3 regions of the Streptomyces sp. NPDC055400 genome follow, and region 3 is predicted to be linked to each of the others. Evidence: riboswitches for the same ligand, from Rfam matches in the RefSeq annotation. Region 3 holds a riboswitch; each other region holds the start of a gene.
What was found. Region 3 has a riboswitch for cyclic di-AMP ahead of ACWIGU_RS01380 (M23 family metallopeptidase). Riboswitches for the same ligand answer to the same signal wherever they lie in the genome.

Region 1 (5,158 bases), on a different contig from region 3:
CCGAGGACCACCTGACCCCGGTCGCAGCCGTCTGCCTCTGGTACGACGTCGGCTCGCGCCACGAGGTCAAGGGCCGCACGGGCCTGGCTCATCTCTTCGAGCACCTGATGTTCCAGGGCTCGAAGCAGGTCCACGGGAACGGGCATTTCGAGCTGGTGCAGGGCGCCGGCGGCTCGCTGAACGGGACGACGAGTTTCGAGCGCACCAACTACTTCGAGACCATGCCGACCCACCAGCTGGAGCTCGCGCTCTGGCTGGAGGCCGACCGGATGGGCTCCCTCCTCGCCGCGCTCGACGAGGAGTCGATGGAGAACCAGCGCGACGTCGTCAAGAACGAGCGCCGCCAGCGCTACGACAACGTTCCGTACGGGACCGCGTTCGAGAAGCTGACCGCCCTCGTCTACCCGGAGGGCCACCCGTACCACCACACGCCCATCGGCTCCATGGCCGATCTGGACGCGGCCACCCTGGAGGACGCGCGGAAGTTCTTCCGTACGTACTACGCGCCGAACAACGCCGTGCTTTCGGTCGTCGGGGACATCGACCCCGCGCAGACGCTGGCCTGGGTCGAGAAGTACTTCGGCTCCATCCCGCGCCACGACGGCAAGCAGCCCCCGCGCGACGGCGCCCTGTCCGACCTGATCGGTGAGGGCGTGCGCGAGGTCATCGAGGAGGAGGTCCCGGCCCGCGCGCTGATGGCCGCCTACCGGCTGCCGCAGGACGGTACGCGCGCGTGCGACGCGGCCGACCTGGCCCTGACGGTCCTCGGCGGCGGCGAGTCGTCCCGGATCTACAACCGGCTCGTACGGCGCGACCAGACCGCCGTCGCCGCCGGGTTCGGCCTCCTGCGGCTCGCGGGGGCGCCCTCCGTGGGCTGGCTGGACGTGAAGACGTCCGCCGACGTCGAGGTCCCGGTCATCGAGGAGGCCGTCGACGAGGAACTCGCGCGGTTCGCCGCCGACGGGCCCACCCCGGAGGAAATGGAACGCGCCCAGGCCCAGTTGGAGCGCGAGTGGCTCGACCGGCTCGGCACGGTCTCGGGCCGCGCCGACGAACTGTGCAGGTTCGCCGTCCTGTTCGGCGACCCGCAGCTCGCCCTGACCGCCGTCCAGCGCGTCCTCGACGTCACCGCCGAGGAGGTCCAGGAGGTGGCCAAGGCCCACCTGCGTCCCGACAACCGCGCGGTGCTCGTCTACGAGCCCACGGCCCCCGAAGAGGCCGACGAGACCGCCGAAGCGTCCCTCACGGACGAGGCCGCAGACGACACCGCCGGCGCGACCGCAGACGCCATCGAGGCCGCAGACAAGGAGGCCGGCAAGTGACCGAGCTCGCGACCATGGACTTCCACCCGCAGCCCCAGGCCGGCACGGCCAGGCCGTGGGCCTTCCCCGCGCCCGAGCGCGGCACCCTCGACAACGGCCTGACGGTGCTGCGCTGCCACCGCCCGGGCCAGCAGGTCGTCGCGGTCGAGATCAACCTCGCAGCGCCCCTGGAGGCCGAGCCCGCCGGGCTCGACGGCGTCGCCACCATCATGGCGAGGGCGTTCTCCGAGGGCACCGACAAGCTGGCAGCCGAGGAGTTCGCCGCCGAGCTGGAGCGCTGCGGCGCGACGCTCGACGCGCACGCCGACCACCCCGGCGTACGGGTCTCCCTGGAGGTCCCCGTCTCCCGCCTTCCGAAAGCGCTCGGCCTGCTCGCCGACGCCCTCAGGGCGCCCGCGTTCGCGGACAGCGAGATCGAACGCCTCGTGCGCAACCGCCTCGACGAGATCCCGCACGAGACGGCGAACCCGGGCCGCCGCGCCGCCAAGGAGCTCTCGAAGCAGCTCTTCCCGGCCACCGCGCGCATGTCCCGCCCGCGCCAGGGCACCGAGGAGACCGTCACGGCCATCGACGCGGCGGCCGTACGTGCCTTCTACGACCGGTACGTGCGTCCCGCCACGGCCACCGCCGTCGTCGTGGGCGACCTCGCGGCCATCGACCTCGACGCCCTCCTCGCGGACACGCTGGGCGCCTGGACGGGGAACACGGCCGAGCCGCGCCCCGTACCGCCCGTGACGGCCGACGACACCGGCAGGGTCGTCATCGTCGACCGGCCGGGCGCGGTGCAGACGCAGATCCTGATCGGCCGCATCGGCGCGGACAAGCACGACCGGGTGTGGCCGGCGCAGGTGCTCGGCACGTACTGCCTGGGCGGCACCCTCACCTCCCGCCTGGACCGCGTCCTGCGCGAGGAGAAGGGATACACCTACGGCGTGCGGTCGTTCGCCCAGGTGCTGCGCTCGGCGCCGGACGGGACGGGCGCCGCGATGCTCGCCATCAGCGGCTCCGTGGACACGCCGAACACGGGTCCGGCGCTCGAGGACCTCTGGACGGTGCTGCGCACGCTCGCGGCGGAGGGCCTCACCGACGCCGAACGGGACGTGGCCGTACAGAACTTGGTGGGCGTCGCCCCGCTCAAGTTCGAGACCGCCGCGGCCGTCGCGGGGACGCTCGCCGACCAGGTCGAGCAGCACCTGCCGGACGACTTCCAGGCGGAGGTGTACCGGCGGCTCGCCGCGACGGGCACCGTGGAGGCCACCGCGGCGGTCGTGAACGCCTTCCCGATGGACCGTCTCGTGACGGTGCTCGTCGGTGACGCCGCGCAGATCGAGGAGCCCGTCAGGGCGCTCGGCATCGGAGAGGTGACCGTCGTCACGGGCTGACCGCGACCGGCGTGCAACGAGGGGCCCCGGTGGGTGAGATGGCCACCGGGGCCCTTGTTTGTCCGGATTGAACCAGTGGTTGCCTGTCTGCCCTGTGGCATGCGCTACAAAAGCCCGGTTCCGTTTGTTGATTGAAAGTTGCCCCGCTTAGCGTCGGTCCGGCTGTCCGCCAGATGTACGCCGCGCCCGTGGCACCGGACAGTCATCGCCGAGTCCCCCAAGGCGCGAGCCGGGGGAGCCGGGGACCCACCGTCCCTGGGGTGAATCGGACGCCCTTCCCTGAAGGGGGTCCGTAGGAGACCTTCCTGCTCCGAACCCGTCAGCTAACCCGGTAGGCGAGAAGGAAGGAAAGGATCAGCCACCCCATGGCGTTCACCCGTGCCAGCGGGAAGCACCGTCGCCCGAGCCGTCTCACGCGCACCACCGCGCAGGTCGCCGGCGTCGCCGCGCTCACCACGACCGGTGTCGTCGGAGGCCTCGCCGCCCCCGCCCTCGCCGCCGACGACGCGGCCGTGGAGCAGACCGGCCTGACCAAGGCCATCTCCATCGGCGACTCCCTCGCGGAGCAGATCGACGCGCAGGCCGCCGCCCAGCAGCAGGCCGCCGACGAGGCCGCCGCGAAGAAGAGGGCCGAGGCCGAGGCCAAGAAGAAGGCCGAAGAGGACCGGCGCAAGGCCGCCGCCAAGGCCAAGGCCGAGCGCGAGGCCAAGGAGCGCGCCGCCCGTGCGGCCGAGCGCAAGCGCCTGAACGCCTTCGTCATCCCGGTCACCGGCTCGTACGTGTCCACCGCGTACAAGGCCGGCAGCGGCCTGTGGTCCTCCGGCAGCCACACCGGCATCGACTTCCACGCCGCCAGTGGCACCTCGGTCCACGCGGTGGGCGCGGGCACGGTCGTGGAGGCCGGCTGGGGCGGCGCCTACGGCAACAACATCGTCATCAAGATGAACGACGGTACGTACACGCAGTACGGCCACCTGTCGTCCATCGGTGTCTCCGTCGGCCAGACGGTCACCCCGGGGCAGCAGATAGGCCTCTCCGGAGCGACCGGCAACGTCACGGGCCCGCACCTCCACTTCGAGGCGCGCACGAGCCCCGAGTACGGCTCGGACATCGCCCCCGTCGCGTACCTGCGCTCCCACGGCGTGAACGTCTGACCTTCGCCGCGTACCTCGCGAAGACGCACCGAATGCCCCGGTTCACTGAGCCGGGGCATTCGTCGTTCCCGGACCCGCTTGTTCCCCGCCCGCCTGTTCCTGACGCCGGTGTCCAAAAAATATCCATGGATTACGGCCTGCCGTCGGAAATTCGCGCCCGCTGGAATAGAGTCGCTGGACAGGCGAGCTGAACAAGACGTCAATCGCGCTGTACGGGCGACTATCGACCGCGTTTCGCGGGGATTAAGGCGGAGGTCGGGGCATGCGCATTCCGGCGCACTCGGTATGCACGGCGATCCGCGACGACATCGTCTCCGGTGTCTACGAGCGCGGCGGCAGGCTCACCGAGGAGGTGCTCGCCCGCCGCTACGGCGTCTCGCGCGTCCCCGTGCGCGAGGCGTTGCGCACGCTGGAGGCCGAGGGCTTCGTCGTCACCCGCAGGCACGCGGGTGCGTGCGTCGCCGAACCCTCAGCGCAGGAGGCGGCGGACCAGCTGGAGATCCGCATGCTCCTCGAACCGCTCGCGGCGGCCCGCGCCGCCCAGCGCCGCACCGAGGCGCACCTGAAGGTCCTGCGGGGCCTGGTCAGGCTCGGCCAGGAGCGCTCCAGGCGAGGTCAGAGCGAGGATCTGCGCTCGCTGGGCGGCTGGTTCCACGAGACGCTGGCGCAGGCGTCCGGCAGCCCGGGGCTGATCACGATGCTCACTCAGCTCCGCCACAAGATCGCGTGGATGTACACCGTCGAACAGCCCGCGCGGCCCGCCGACTCCTGGGCCGAGCACGGGGCGATCGTCGACGCCGTGGCGCGCGGTGACGTGGAGCGCGCGCGGGCGCTCACGGCGCAGCACACGGAGCGCGCCGCGGCCGCTCATCGCCCGCGCGCCCCCCGTCCGGATGGCCGTGTGAGGACTTCGCAACATCCCGTCAACACAGTGGGGCTTCAGCATTAACAGAGGCGCCGTATACAAAGAGGGCGGCCCATTTCCAAGGGCTCTGTTTCCCCTGCCCTAAAATTCCGAGAAAAGATCCGCAGAAAGCAAAAGGGTCTGCTCGGAAAATCCGAACAGACCCTTTGTACGGCGCGGTCTTCTGTGAGCAGGAGGCGGCGCCCAAGAATCGCGAGACCCGGAACCGGGGCCCGTACTAGACGGTCTCGGGAAGCTCCTCGAGCCCCTCGGCGACCAGCTTGGCCAGACGGTCGAGTGCGATGTCCGCACCCTCGACGTCGGAGGCCAGGACGATCTCCTCGCCGCCGCCGGCGCCCAGGCCGAGCACCGCGAGCATGGAGGCGGCGTTGACGG
Region 2 (5,158 bases), on a different contig from region 3:
GCGGGTCCGTCGACGACTGCAGCTCGGCCAGATAGCCGGTCCGTTCGAGCACGGCCTCCAGGACCGTGGCCGGGCCCGCGCCCGACTCGACGATCGTGCGGAGGTCCTCCATCAGCGTGTTGAACCGCTTGACCGCGTTCGTCGAGCGGGCCGCCATGCCGTACGCCTCGTCGACGCGGCGCAGCGCCTGCGGGAAGGAGATCTTCTCGCGCTGGGAGAGCGCGTCGATCATCGCTTCGGCACGGTCGCCGATGCCGCGCTTGGGCACATTGAGAATGCGGCGCAGGGGGACGGAGTCCTCGGGGTTGGCAAGCACCCGCAGATAGGCCAGGACGTCCCTGACCTCCTTGCGCTCGTAGAAGCGGACTCCGCCGACGACCTTGTAGGGCAGGCCGACGCGGATGAAGATCTCTTCGAAGACACGGGACTGCGCGTTCGTCCGGTAGAAGATGGCGACGTCGCCGGCCTTCGCGTCGCGCGCGTCCGTGAGCCGGTCGATCTCGTCGGCGACGAACTGCGCCTCGTCGTGTTCGGTGTCCGCGACGTACCCGGTGATCTGCGCGCCCGCGCCCGCATTCGTCCACAGGTTCTTGGGGCGGCGGGATTCGTTGCGTTCGATGACCGCGTTGGCCGCGGAGAGGATGGTCTGCGTCGAGCGGTAGTTCTGCTCCAGCAGGATCGTTGTCGCGTCGGGGTAGTCCTCCTCGAACTGGAGGATGTTCCGGATGGTGGCTCCGCGGAACGCGTAGATCGACTGGTCGGCGTCACCCACGACGCACAGCTCGGCCGGCGGGAGGTCGTCCGCGCGGGGCGGCTCGTCCTCCCCGCGGCCGCTGTCGGCCGACCCCACCAGCTCCCTGACCAGCGCGTACTGCGCGTGGTTCGTGTCCTGGTACTCGTCGACCAGGACGTGGCGGAAGCGGCGGCGGTAGTGCTCGGCGACGTCCGGGAAGGCGCGCAGGAGGTGCACCGTCGTCATGATCAGGTCGTCGAAGTCCAGCGCGTTCGCCTCGCGGAGGCGGGACTGGTACATCGCGTAGGCCTGGGCGAGGGTCTTCTCGAAGCCGTCGGCAGCCTGAGCTGCGAAGTCTTCCTCGTCGATCAGCTCGTTCTTCAGGTTCGAGATCTTGGCGCTGAAGGACTTCGGCGGGAACTTCTTCGGATCCAGGTCGAGGTCGCGGCAGACCAGGGCCATGAGGCGCTTGGAGTCGGCGGCGTCGTAGATCGAGAACGACGACGTGAAGCCGAGCTTCTTCGACTCGCGGCGCAGGATGCGGACGCAGGCGCTGTGGAACGTCGACACCCACATCGCGTTCGCCCGCGGGCCGACGAGGGACTCGACGCGCTCCTTCATCTCTCCCGCGGCCTTGTTCGTGAACGTGATCGCGAGGATCTGGCCGGGGTGCACACCGCGCTCGCCGAGGAGGTACGCGATGCGGTGCGTGAGCACGCGGGTCTTGCCGGACCCCGCGCCCGCCACGATGAGCAGCGGGGAGCCGCCGTGGACGACGGCCGCCTTCTGGTTCTCGTTCAGCCCGTCGAGGAGCGCCGCCGGGTCGAGCGCCGGGCGTGGGGCGCCGTCCCGGTAGTACTCGTCCCTGGCCGGGGGCACGTCGAACTTCCCGTCGAACAGGTCGTCCGGAACGTGCTCCGGAGCCGTGTCGTCCTCGGGCGGCGGCGGGGCATGCTCCTCACTGGCCTTCGAAGCCGTGAGGTCCGCCAGGAAGCTGTCGTCAAAGAGGCTGCTCATCGCTCTACGAGTCTAGGCCGCCCCACTGACACCCACGGCCGTCCCGGGAACTTCCCCCCGACTTCACGGGCCCGGCCACCTCTCGTAGTGCAGCAATCACCCTCAGCAAGGGTTACCGGAGGTCACGAACGAGATTGCCGAAGGTCACGAAAATGTATCGGGCATATCGAACATCAACCTTCACAGCAGCCACACGAGTTGGCTAGCGTGCTCCGCGGGCCGCCCGTCCCCCCGCCGGCAACCGCGCCGCGAGCGGGTCGCCCCCGCTGAGTTCAGTACGCCGAGAGGCATGGAACCGGGGACCCACGACCTTGGGGTGAATCGGCCGACGACCCGTCAGGGCACGGCCGTAGGGCAGCCTTCCGAACCTCCGCCCGAACCCGACAGCTAACCCGGTAGGCGGTCATGGGAAGGAGACGCGACCCTTGGCGTCGCACCGCAAGCCGCGCACCAGAACACCCGGCCCCCGCACCGCCCCCGTCGTCGGCATCACCACGGCGGCCCTCACCTCCATCGCCCTCCTCTCGCAGACCGCGACCGCCGCCCCCTCCGCGCCGCCGAAGCCGAGCCTGGAAGAGGTCCAGAAGAAGGTCGACACCCTCTACCACCAGGCGGGCGTGGCCACGGAGAAGTACAACGCGGCCAAGGAGCGCACCACCAAGCAGCAGAAGCGCGTCGGCGACCTGCTCGACGACGTCGCGCAGCGCACCGAGAAGCTCAACAAGGCCCGCCAGGAGCTCGGCACCTTCGCCGCGGCCCAGTACCGCACGGGCGCCGTCTCCGACACCGCGACGCTGCTCCTCGCCGACGACGCGCAGGACTACTTCGACCAGGACCAGCTGATGAGCCGGCTCACGAGCCGCCAGAAGAAGGCCGTCGACGACTACCAGACCGAGCAGGCCGCCACCACGAAGAAGCGCACGGAGGCGACCAAGAGCCTGGAGACGCTGACCACTTCGCAGGCCACGCTCAAGAGCACGAAGAGGGACGTCCAGCAGAAGCTCGGTGACGCCCGCGAACTCCTGTCGAAGCTGACCGCCGAGGAGAAGGCGCGGCTCGCGGCGATCGAGAAGAGGAAGCAGGAGGCCGCCAGGAAGAAGGCGGAGGAGCTGGCGCGTCAGCAGGCCGAGGCGGAGGCCAAGCGCAAGGCGGCCGAGGAGGCGAGCCAGAAGGAGAACCCGGACACCGGCACCGGTTCGGGGACGGGTACGAGCTCCGGGAGCACCAGCAGCGGTTACGCCACCAAGGCCGCGAAGGTCATCGACTTCGCCGAGGCCCAGATGGGCAAGCCGTACGTGTGGGGCGCCACGGGCCCGGACTCGTACGACTGCTCGGGCCTCACGCAGGCCGCGTGGAAGGCGGCCGGCATCTCGCTGCCGCGCACGACCTGGGACCAGGTCAAGGTCGGAACGACCGTCACCACGGCCAACGCCCAGCCCGGCGACCTGGTCTTCTTCTACGACGACATCAGCCACGTCGGCATCTACATAGGCGACGGCAAGATGATCCACGCGCCGAAGCCGGGCGCGAACGTCCGCGTCGAGTCGATCTACTACATGCCGATCCACAGCGTGGTGCGCCCGGCCTGACCGCCTTCGTGGGGTTACGTTCGGGCGGTGCGCGGCCCGAACGCAACCCCACGCCCCGGACCCACGTGGTCCCAGCTCCCCCCGGCCGCCGGCGCCGCCGTCATGGCCACCGGCATCATCTCGGTCGGCCTGCGACTGACCGGTCACTCGGTGCTGAGCGGCATCATGCTGGTGCTCGCCGCCGCCCTCTGGCTCGTCCTGGCGGCGGACTTCACCAAGCGGCTGATGCGGGAGCGCGACCGCTGGGAGTCCGAGGCGGACACCCCGCCCGCGCTCACGGCGGTCGCGGCGACGACCGTCCTCGGCACCCGGATCTCCATGTTCGGCTGGCAGACCCTGGCCGAGGCGCTCCTCGCCCTGTCCGCGCTCGTCTGGCCGGTGCTCCTGATCAACGTCGTACGGCACTGGAAGCCGCGGATGCCGGGGGCCGTGTTCCTCGGCTGTGTCGCGACGCAGGGCCTCGTCGTCCTGGCGGCGACGCTCGCGCCCGCGGTCGGCGCGCACTGGCTCGCGTTCACCGGGATGGTGCTCTTCTGGGGCGGGATCATCCTGTACTGCCTCGCGCTGCTCCACTTCGACCTGCGCGAGGTGGCCTCCGGCGCCGGGGACCACTGGGTCGCGGGCGGCGCGCTCGCCATCTCCGCACTCGCCGCGTCCAAGCTCGTCGCGACGGGTCTGTGGAACAGGGACGACACGGACGTCCTGCGCACCATGAGCTTCCTGCTGCTCGCGCTCGATGTGGCCTGCTACGTCGTGCTGGCACTGGCGGAGGTGCGGTGGCCCAGGCCGCGTTACGACGTGCGGCGCTGGTCGACGGTCTTCCCGATGGGAATGACAGCGGCGGCGGCACTGTCGGTGAGCGCCGCCGCCGATGTGCCCTGGCTCAAGGGGCCGGGGCAGGTACTGGTGTGGATCGCGGTGGCCGCGTGGCTCGCCGCCCTGTTCGGGACGTTCAGGTCCCGGACACCCGCCTGACCCGGATCCCGAGGACGGTGACGGCTCAGGTCCAGAGGACCGCGATGAAGATGTTCGCGGTGGTCAGGAGGCCGACGAGGCCGAACAGCCCCTTGTCCACCTTCTCGTCGTCCCGCTTCACGTACACGAGGCCGAGGATCACGATCAGCAGCGCGAGCTTCACGCCGATCTTGATGTTGTTGACGGTGTTGCCGTCCGCCTGGTTCAGGCCCACCAGGACGACGCCCGTGACCAGCATGGTCAGCGCGCCGTGCAGCATCGCCGGGACGAACCGGGCCGTTCCCTTGCCCATCGCCTTCATCTGGGTGAGGAACCCACCGAGGAGCGAGGCGATGCCGATGATGTGCAGGCCGACGAAGAGGTGGATGAGTACGTCCATGACCGGCGAGCCTAGCCGGGGCCTCACTGCCTCCATGAACCGGCCCGCACCGGTCCCGTGCCGGTCACATACGGTCACACCCGGAACACAAGGACCAGTTGGGGACAATCCATCACCAACCCGTGACGGCCAGGTTTAGCGTCCTTCCTCAGGTGACCGGCTCCCCACCCCCGCCCCGCTCAGGGGCGGCAGTCGGGCACCTACCGCCGAGAAAGGTCCGGCGGCGGCCCGCTTCCCCTGTGCGGCCGCCGCCGGACGCGTAAGCAGTACGTACCGGAAGGACGTGCCCCTCGTGTCGGCAGCGCACCGCAAGCCCCGACAGCGCTCGCTCACCGGCCCCACGGCCCGCACCGCGGCGACCCTCGCTCTCGCCTCCGCGGCGACCGCCACCGCCCTGGACGGCGCGGCGCACGCGGAGCCCCGGCTCACCCCGAGCCAGGTGAAGGCGAAGGTCGACCAGCTCTA
Region 3 (5,158 bases):
ACCGTGAACACGGCCTTGCAGGCGTCGATGAAACCGCCGAGGCTGCCGATCTCCTGGCTGGGCAGCACAAAGAGGATGCCGAGGATCGGGCCGCCGTAGAGCAGGACGGCCGCGAAGCCGGAGCGCAGGATCGACAGGGGGATGTCGCGCCGCGGGTTCGTCATCTCCTCGGCCGCGGAGCTGGGCAGTTCGAATCCGACGTAGTTGAAGATCAGGACCGGGACCAGCGCCACGAAACCGGCGTACGTCGGGACGAACTCCCCCGCGGGCAGCGCGTGCACCCCGTGCTGGACGGCGAACACCACCACGGAGACCAGGAAGAACCCGAGGAGCACGATCCGGGCGACGGCGCCCGCGATGGGCACCCACTTGCCGATCCGCACGGACTGTACGACGGCCAGGGCGCCGCCCCAGATGAAGACGAGGCCGGCCGCGTACTTCCACAATCCCGGCAACGGGGTGAAGAACTCCTCCCACGTGGTGAGCGCGATGATGCACAGACTGCCGCCCACCCAGACGGGGTTGGAGATCCAGTACAGGAGCTGGTTCACACCGGCGACGAGCCGCCCGAACGCCAGCCGCGTCCACACGTAGGGGCCGCCCTGCACGGGAAAGGCCGAGCCGAGTTCGGCCACGAGCAGCCCGTAGGGGAGGAAGAACACGAGGGCGAGGATCGCCATCCAGGTCAGGCCCTGAGGCCCCTGCGCGGCCACGGAGCCGATCGTGTCGAGGCCGACCAGGGTGCAGATCAGGAAGAACAGCACGTCCAGCCTGCGCAGGTCCTTCTTGAGCCTGGAGCGCTGTTCACCCCACCCCTCCGACAGGTCAGGCAGGTCAGGCAGGTCGGGCGCGCCCGTGGCGGACGGCTCGGTCGGTGGTATCGGCGGCGCTTGGGTCACGGGGAAACTCCTGCTGCACGGCTGGGCACGGGCGTGACAGTTGTTCTTGAGACGGCCTATTGACTGAACGGCCAGTCAGTAAGCGAGACTGTGACGGGCACCACTGGGCACTGTCAAGAGTCGTGCACGAGGCGTTCGCACCGGGTTCGCCGCCCGGCACCCGACGCCGGTGGCCGTGTGTAGGGTTACCGCGTGGCAAGAGTGCGGTTGAGCGTGGCCGAGCGGCGCGAAGAGTTGCTGCGGGCCGCCATCGAGCAGATCGAGGCGCGGGGCGTGGCAGCCGTGCGCATCGCCGACGTCGCCGCAGCGCTCGGGGTGAGCAACGCGCTGGTTCTGTACCACTTCTCGACGAAGGAAAAGCTCGTCGCGGCCGCGTTCGCGCACGCCGCGGAGGGTGACCTGGCGCATCTGCGCAAGCTGCTCGGCAAGCGCACGACGGCGCTGCGCCGGCTGCGCTCGGCCGTGCGCTGGTATGCGCCGACCGGGCAGGCCAAGGGGTGGCGGCTGTGGATCGAGGGCTGGTCCGCGGCGCTGCGCGAGCCCGCGCTGCGGGAGGTCACCCGCGACCTGGACAGGCAGTGGAAGGCGGCGCTCACCGAGGTCGTCACGCAGGGCGTGGCGGCGGGCGAGTTCCGCTGCCCGGATCCGGCGGGCGCCGCGCTGCGCCTGACGGCGCTCCTCGACGGGCTCGCGGTGCAGATGACCGCGTACACGGGGACGGTCTCGCGGGCCCGCATGCAGGAGTGGGTCGACGACGCGCTGGCCCGGGAACTGGGACTTGAGCGGGCGGACCTGACGGCGACGGCTACGGCTACGACGTCGGGCTGACGGCGGCGCGACGTCGGGCTCCCCAGGGAGCCCGGGGTGGCCCCCGGAGAAATGGCGTGGGGGAGCCGCCCTCAAGGGCAAGCTCCCCCATGACGCGCGCCGTTCCCGTCAGAGCGGCAGCAAGTCCGGCCGCTTCGCCGCCACATGATCCCCGGACGACTCGCCCCGCAGCCGTCGGCCGATCCACGGCACCAGGAACTCCCGCGCCCAGTGGATGTCGTCGCGCCGGACCTCCAGCGTGCCGCGCGGCGGCTGCGCCGGCCACGGCTGGTCCGGGTCCGCCGGCACCTCGACGCCGAGCGCCTGCCCCGCCCGCAGCGCGACCCGCGTATGACCCTCGGGCGAGAGGTGCAGCCGGTCGTCGTCCCAGGCACGGCGGTCCTGGACGGTCTTGAGGGACCACAGGTCGAGCACCGGGCAGCCGTAGCGGTCGGCGACCGCGCGCACATGCCCGTTGTACGTCGCTATCTTGCCGCGCAGATGCTTGAGGACCGGGACGTCCCGGGTGTCGAAGCCGGTGGTCACCATGACCGTGCCGACGGCGGAGGTCAGCCGGGCCACGGCCTTCTCGAAGCGCTCCGCGACGTCGTCGGGGTCGGTGCCGGGACGGATGATGTCGTTGCCGCCGGCGGCGAAGGTCACCAGGTCCGGGGCGAGTTCGACGGCTCGCGGGAGCTGGTCCTCCACGATCTGGTCGAGGAGCTTGCCGCGCACGGCGAGGTTCGCGTACCGGAAGGAGTGCTCGGGGGTCCGGTCGTCCAGGAGGACGGCGAGACGGTCGGCCCAGCCCACGAAGGCCCCGTCGGGACCGGGGTCCCCGACGCCTTCGGTGAAGCTGTCCCCCACCGCCGCGTAGGACCGAATCGTGCCGCCGCTGAGTGATCTCGATTCGTTTGCCACGACCACACATCTTTCACCCTGCGATGTGACCTACGCGACCGTAGGAAGGGGTTGACGGGTGGTGATATAGCCCACCCGGTCAGTTTCGCGATTTCAGGAATACGACGGGACGCGGCGGAGGATACGACGAAGGGGCGGGCCCGGAACCGGACCCGCCCCTTCACGTCACACCGTCAGGGACAGAGCGACGTCACGCCATCGAGGTCAGAGAGAGACCCCGTGCGCACGGAGGTACGCGACCGGGTCCATGTCCGAGCCGTAGCTCGGGGTGCTGCGGATCTCGAAGTGCAGGTGCGGACCCGTGACATTGCCGGTCGCGCCGGAGAGGCCTATCTGCTGGCCCTCGGTCACGGTCTGCCCGGACGAGACGGAGAGGGACGACATGTGGGCGTACTGCGAGTACTTGCCGTCGGCGTGCTGGATGACGACCTCATTGCCGTACGCGCCGTCGAGGCCGGCCGACACGACCGTGCCCGCGGCGATGGCCTTGAGCGGGGTGCCCGTCGGGATCACGAAGTCGACACCGGTGTGGTAACCGCTGGACCACATGGCGCCCGCGGTCTTGTACGCCGTGCCGATGGAGGCGCCCTGGACGGGCAGCACGTAGCCGGAACCCGTGGTGGTCGCCGCCGCGGCCTTGGGCGCGGCGGCCTGGGTGGCGGGGGCCGCGGCCTTCTGGCCGATCGTCAGCTTCAGGCCCGGGCGGATCACGGACGGGTCGCCACCGATGACCGAGCGGTTGCCGGAGTAGAGCTTCTTCCAGCCGCCGCTGACGTTCTGCTCGTCGGCGATCTTCGAAAGGGTGTCCCCGGCCTTCACGACGTAGGTCTTGGCCGCGGCGGGAGCGGCGACGGCCTGCGCGACCGAGTGGGCGGCCGCGGGGGTCGCGGGGTGGGCGTCGGCGGCACCCATCAGCGGCAGCGCGAGCGCGACGCCGCCCGTTGCGGCGACGGCGATCGAGCGCGCGAAGCGCTGGGACTTGGGACGGCGGTGCTTACCCTTCGCGGGCATGGGGGGTTCCTCTCCGTCGCCTGCGAGGTGAGCTGTCGGGTTCGGGCTGGAGCTGCCCGGCCGCACCCCTTTCGGGCACGGCTTCACCCCGAGCCGTGGCCGGTGTGCCGGACACGGCGGTCTACCTGGGTCCCCCGCTCCTGCCGAGCACGGATCGATGTGCGGATTCCGGGCGGCGGCAGGATGAGGCGGTCCGTCCGGATTGCGCTGAACGTAAGCGAGCGGGGAGCGCGGGGACAAGGCGCGAATCCCCCCGGGCATTCCGGTTCTTGATCCTTAAATGGCCCTTTCCGGAAAAAGCCGTCACGCTCCGTCTATTTACGATCTTTGCGACTGCGATACCTACTGGAAACTCATTCGGCCCGGCCGCCACGTACGGTCACGGCTATGACCCTGCTCACGCATTGGTCACCATATAGGCGCATTGCGGGGCCAGTTATTTCGTAGAACGCAATTAGTTAGGTATCGCCTCATTTCGGGCATCTGGCATGCAATCACCTGCCGCCTCTCACATGGTTGCCCCTGGCAGCCGTGTCGTATCGTCAAAGGCGCCCGCAGGCGAGCAGCGCCGCGGCCGACCGGGAGGAGCCCCCGTGACGCAGCAGGTCCCGTCCACCGAGCCCGAGTTGGCCGGAGTGCGCAACTTCCGCGACGTGGGTGGTCTCCCGACCGTGGACGGCCGTCGAGTCAAGCAGGGCGTGCTGTTCCGCAGCGGTCACCTCGCGCACGCCACGGACGAGGACGCCGCGTTCCTCTCCTCGCTCGGGCTGCACACGATCTTCGACTTCCGCAACGCCGCCGACCAGCGCCTCGAAGGCCCTGACGTCACGCTGCCCGGCGTGCGGAACGTGAACCTGCCGCTGACCGACCCCGCGGACGGCGCCGAGTTCTGGCAGATGGTGCGCGACGGCAATCTCGACGAGCTGCGCGCCGCCCTCTCCGAGGGCCAGGCCGCGGACCGCATGATCACGTCGTACCGGGCGATCATCGCGGAGCGCACCGCCGAGCACAGCCAGGTGCTGCACTCCCTCGCCGAGGACAGCGTGCCCGCGCTCATGCACTGCGCGGCCGGCAAGGACCGCGCGGGCCTCTCGATAGCGGTCACCCTCCTGGCCGTGGGTGTGGAGCGCGACGCCATCGAGGCGGACTACCTGGAGTCGAACGCGGTGCACCGCCGCTACAAGGTGCACCGCGGCAGCGCCTCGAAGGACGCGATGTCCCCCGAGGTCATGGAGCTGCTGAGCCCTCTGTTCGACGCCCGCGCCACCTACCTGGCCGCCGCCTTCGAGACGGTCGCGCAGACGTGGGGTTCCACCGACCGCTACCTGGAGGAGGGCCTCAAGCTGTCCCCCGCCCAGCGCGAGCGGCTGCGCGAGCGCCTTCTCGACTGAGACCGGGACCGACAGACCGGGTGAGGGGCGTCACCCGCGTGACGCCCCCAGCGTGAACAGCAGATAGATGAAGCCCGCGACGAGGTGCCCGGCGAAGATGTAGACCAGCAGGCGCACCCAGATGCCGCG

Region 1: linked by a shared signal. The riboswitch ahead of ACWIGU_RS33480 (M23 family metallopeptidase) and the one ahead of ACWIGU_RS01380 (M23 family metallopeptidase) in region 3 are both predicted to bind cyclic di-AMP.
Region 2: linked by a shared signal. The riboswitch ahead of ACWIGU_RS22170 (NlpC/P60 family protein) and the one ahead of ACWIGU_RS01380 (M23 family metallopeptidase) in region 3 are both predicted to bind cyclic di-AMP.

The regions. Positions count from the first base shown of each region.
Region 1 is NZ_JBSHLM010000015.1:124,179-129,336, forward strand. It holds gene ACWIGU_RS33470 (M16 family metallopeptidase) at 1-1,322, shown strand, start outside; gene ACWIGU_RS33475 (M16 family metallopeptidase) at 1,319-2,704, shown strand; cyclic di-AMP (ydaO/yuaA leader) riboswitch at 2,901-3,056, shown strand; gene ACWIGU_RS33480 (M23 family metallopeptidase) at 3,070-3,858, shown strand; gene ACWIGU_RS33485 (GntR family transcriptional regulator) at 4,121-4,807, shown strand; gene ACWIGU_RS33490 (HPr family phosphocarrier protein) at 5,001-5,158, opposite strand, start outside.
Region 2 is NZ_JBSHLM010000008.1:160,070-165,227, forward strand. It holds gene pcrA (DNA helicase PcrA) at 1-1,750, opposite strand, end outside; cyclic di-AMP (ydaO/yuaA leader) riboswitch at 2,019-2,167, shown strand; gene ACWIGU_RS22170 (NlpC/P60 family protein) at 2,176-3,339, shown strand; gene ACWIGU_RS22175 (tellurite resistance/C4-dicarboxylate transporter family protein) at 3,367-4,314, shown strand; gene ACWIGU_RS22180 (hypothetical protein) at 4,340-4,693, opposite strand; gene ACWIGU_RS22185 (NlpC/P60 family protein) at 4,986-5,158, shown strand, end outside.
Region 3 is NZ_JBSHLM010000001.1:323,707-328,864, forward strand. It holds gene ACWIGU_RS01365 (APC family permease) at 1-899, opposite strand, end outside; gene ACWIGU_RS01370 (TetR/AcrR family transcriptional regulator) at 1,092-1,727, shown strand; gene ACWIGU_RS01375 (SGNH/GDSL hydrolase family protein) at 1,836-2,627, opposite strand; gene ACWIGU_RS01380 (M23 family metallopeptidase) at 2,832-3,638, opposite strand; cyclic di-AMP (ydaO/yuaA leader) riboswitch at 3,643-3,823, opposite strand; gene ACWIGU_RS01385 (tyrosine-protein phosphatase) at 4,232-5,029, shown strand; gene ACWIGU_RS01390 (DUF6126 family protein) at 5,060-5,158, opposite strand, start outside.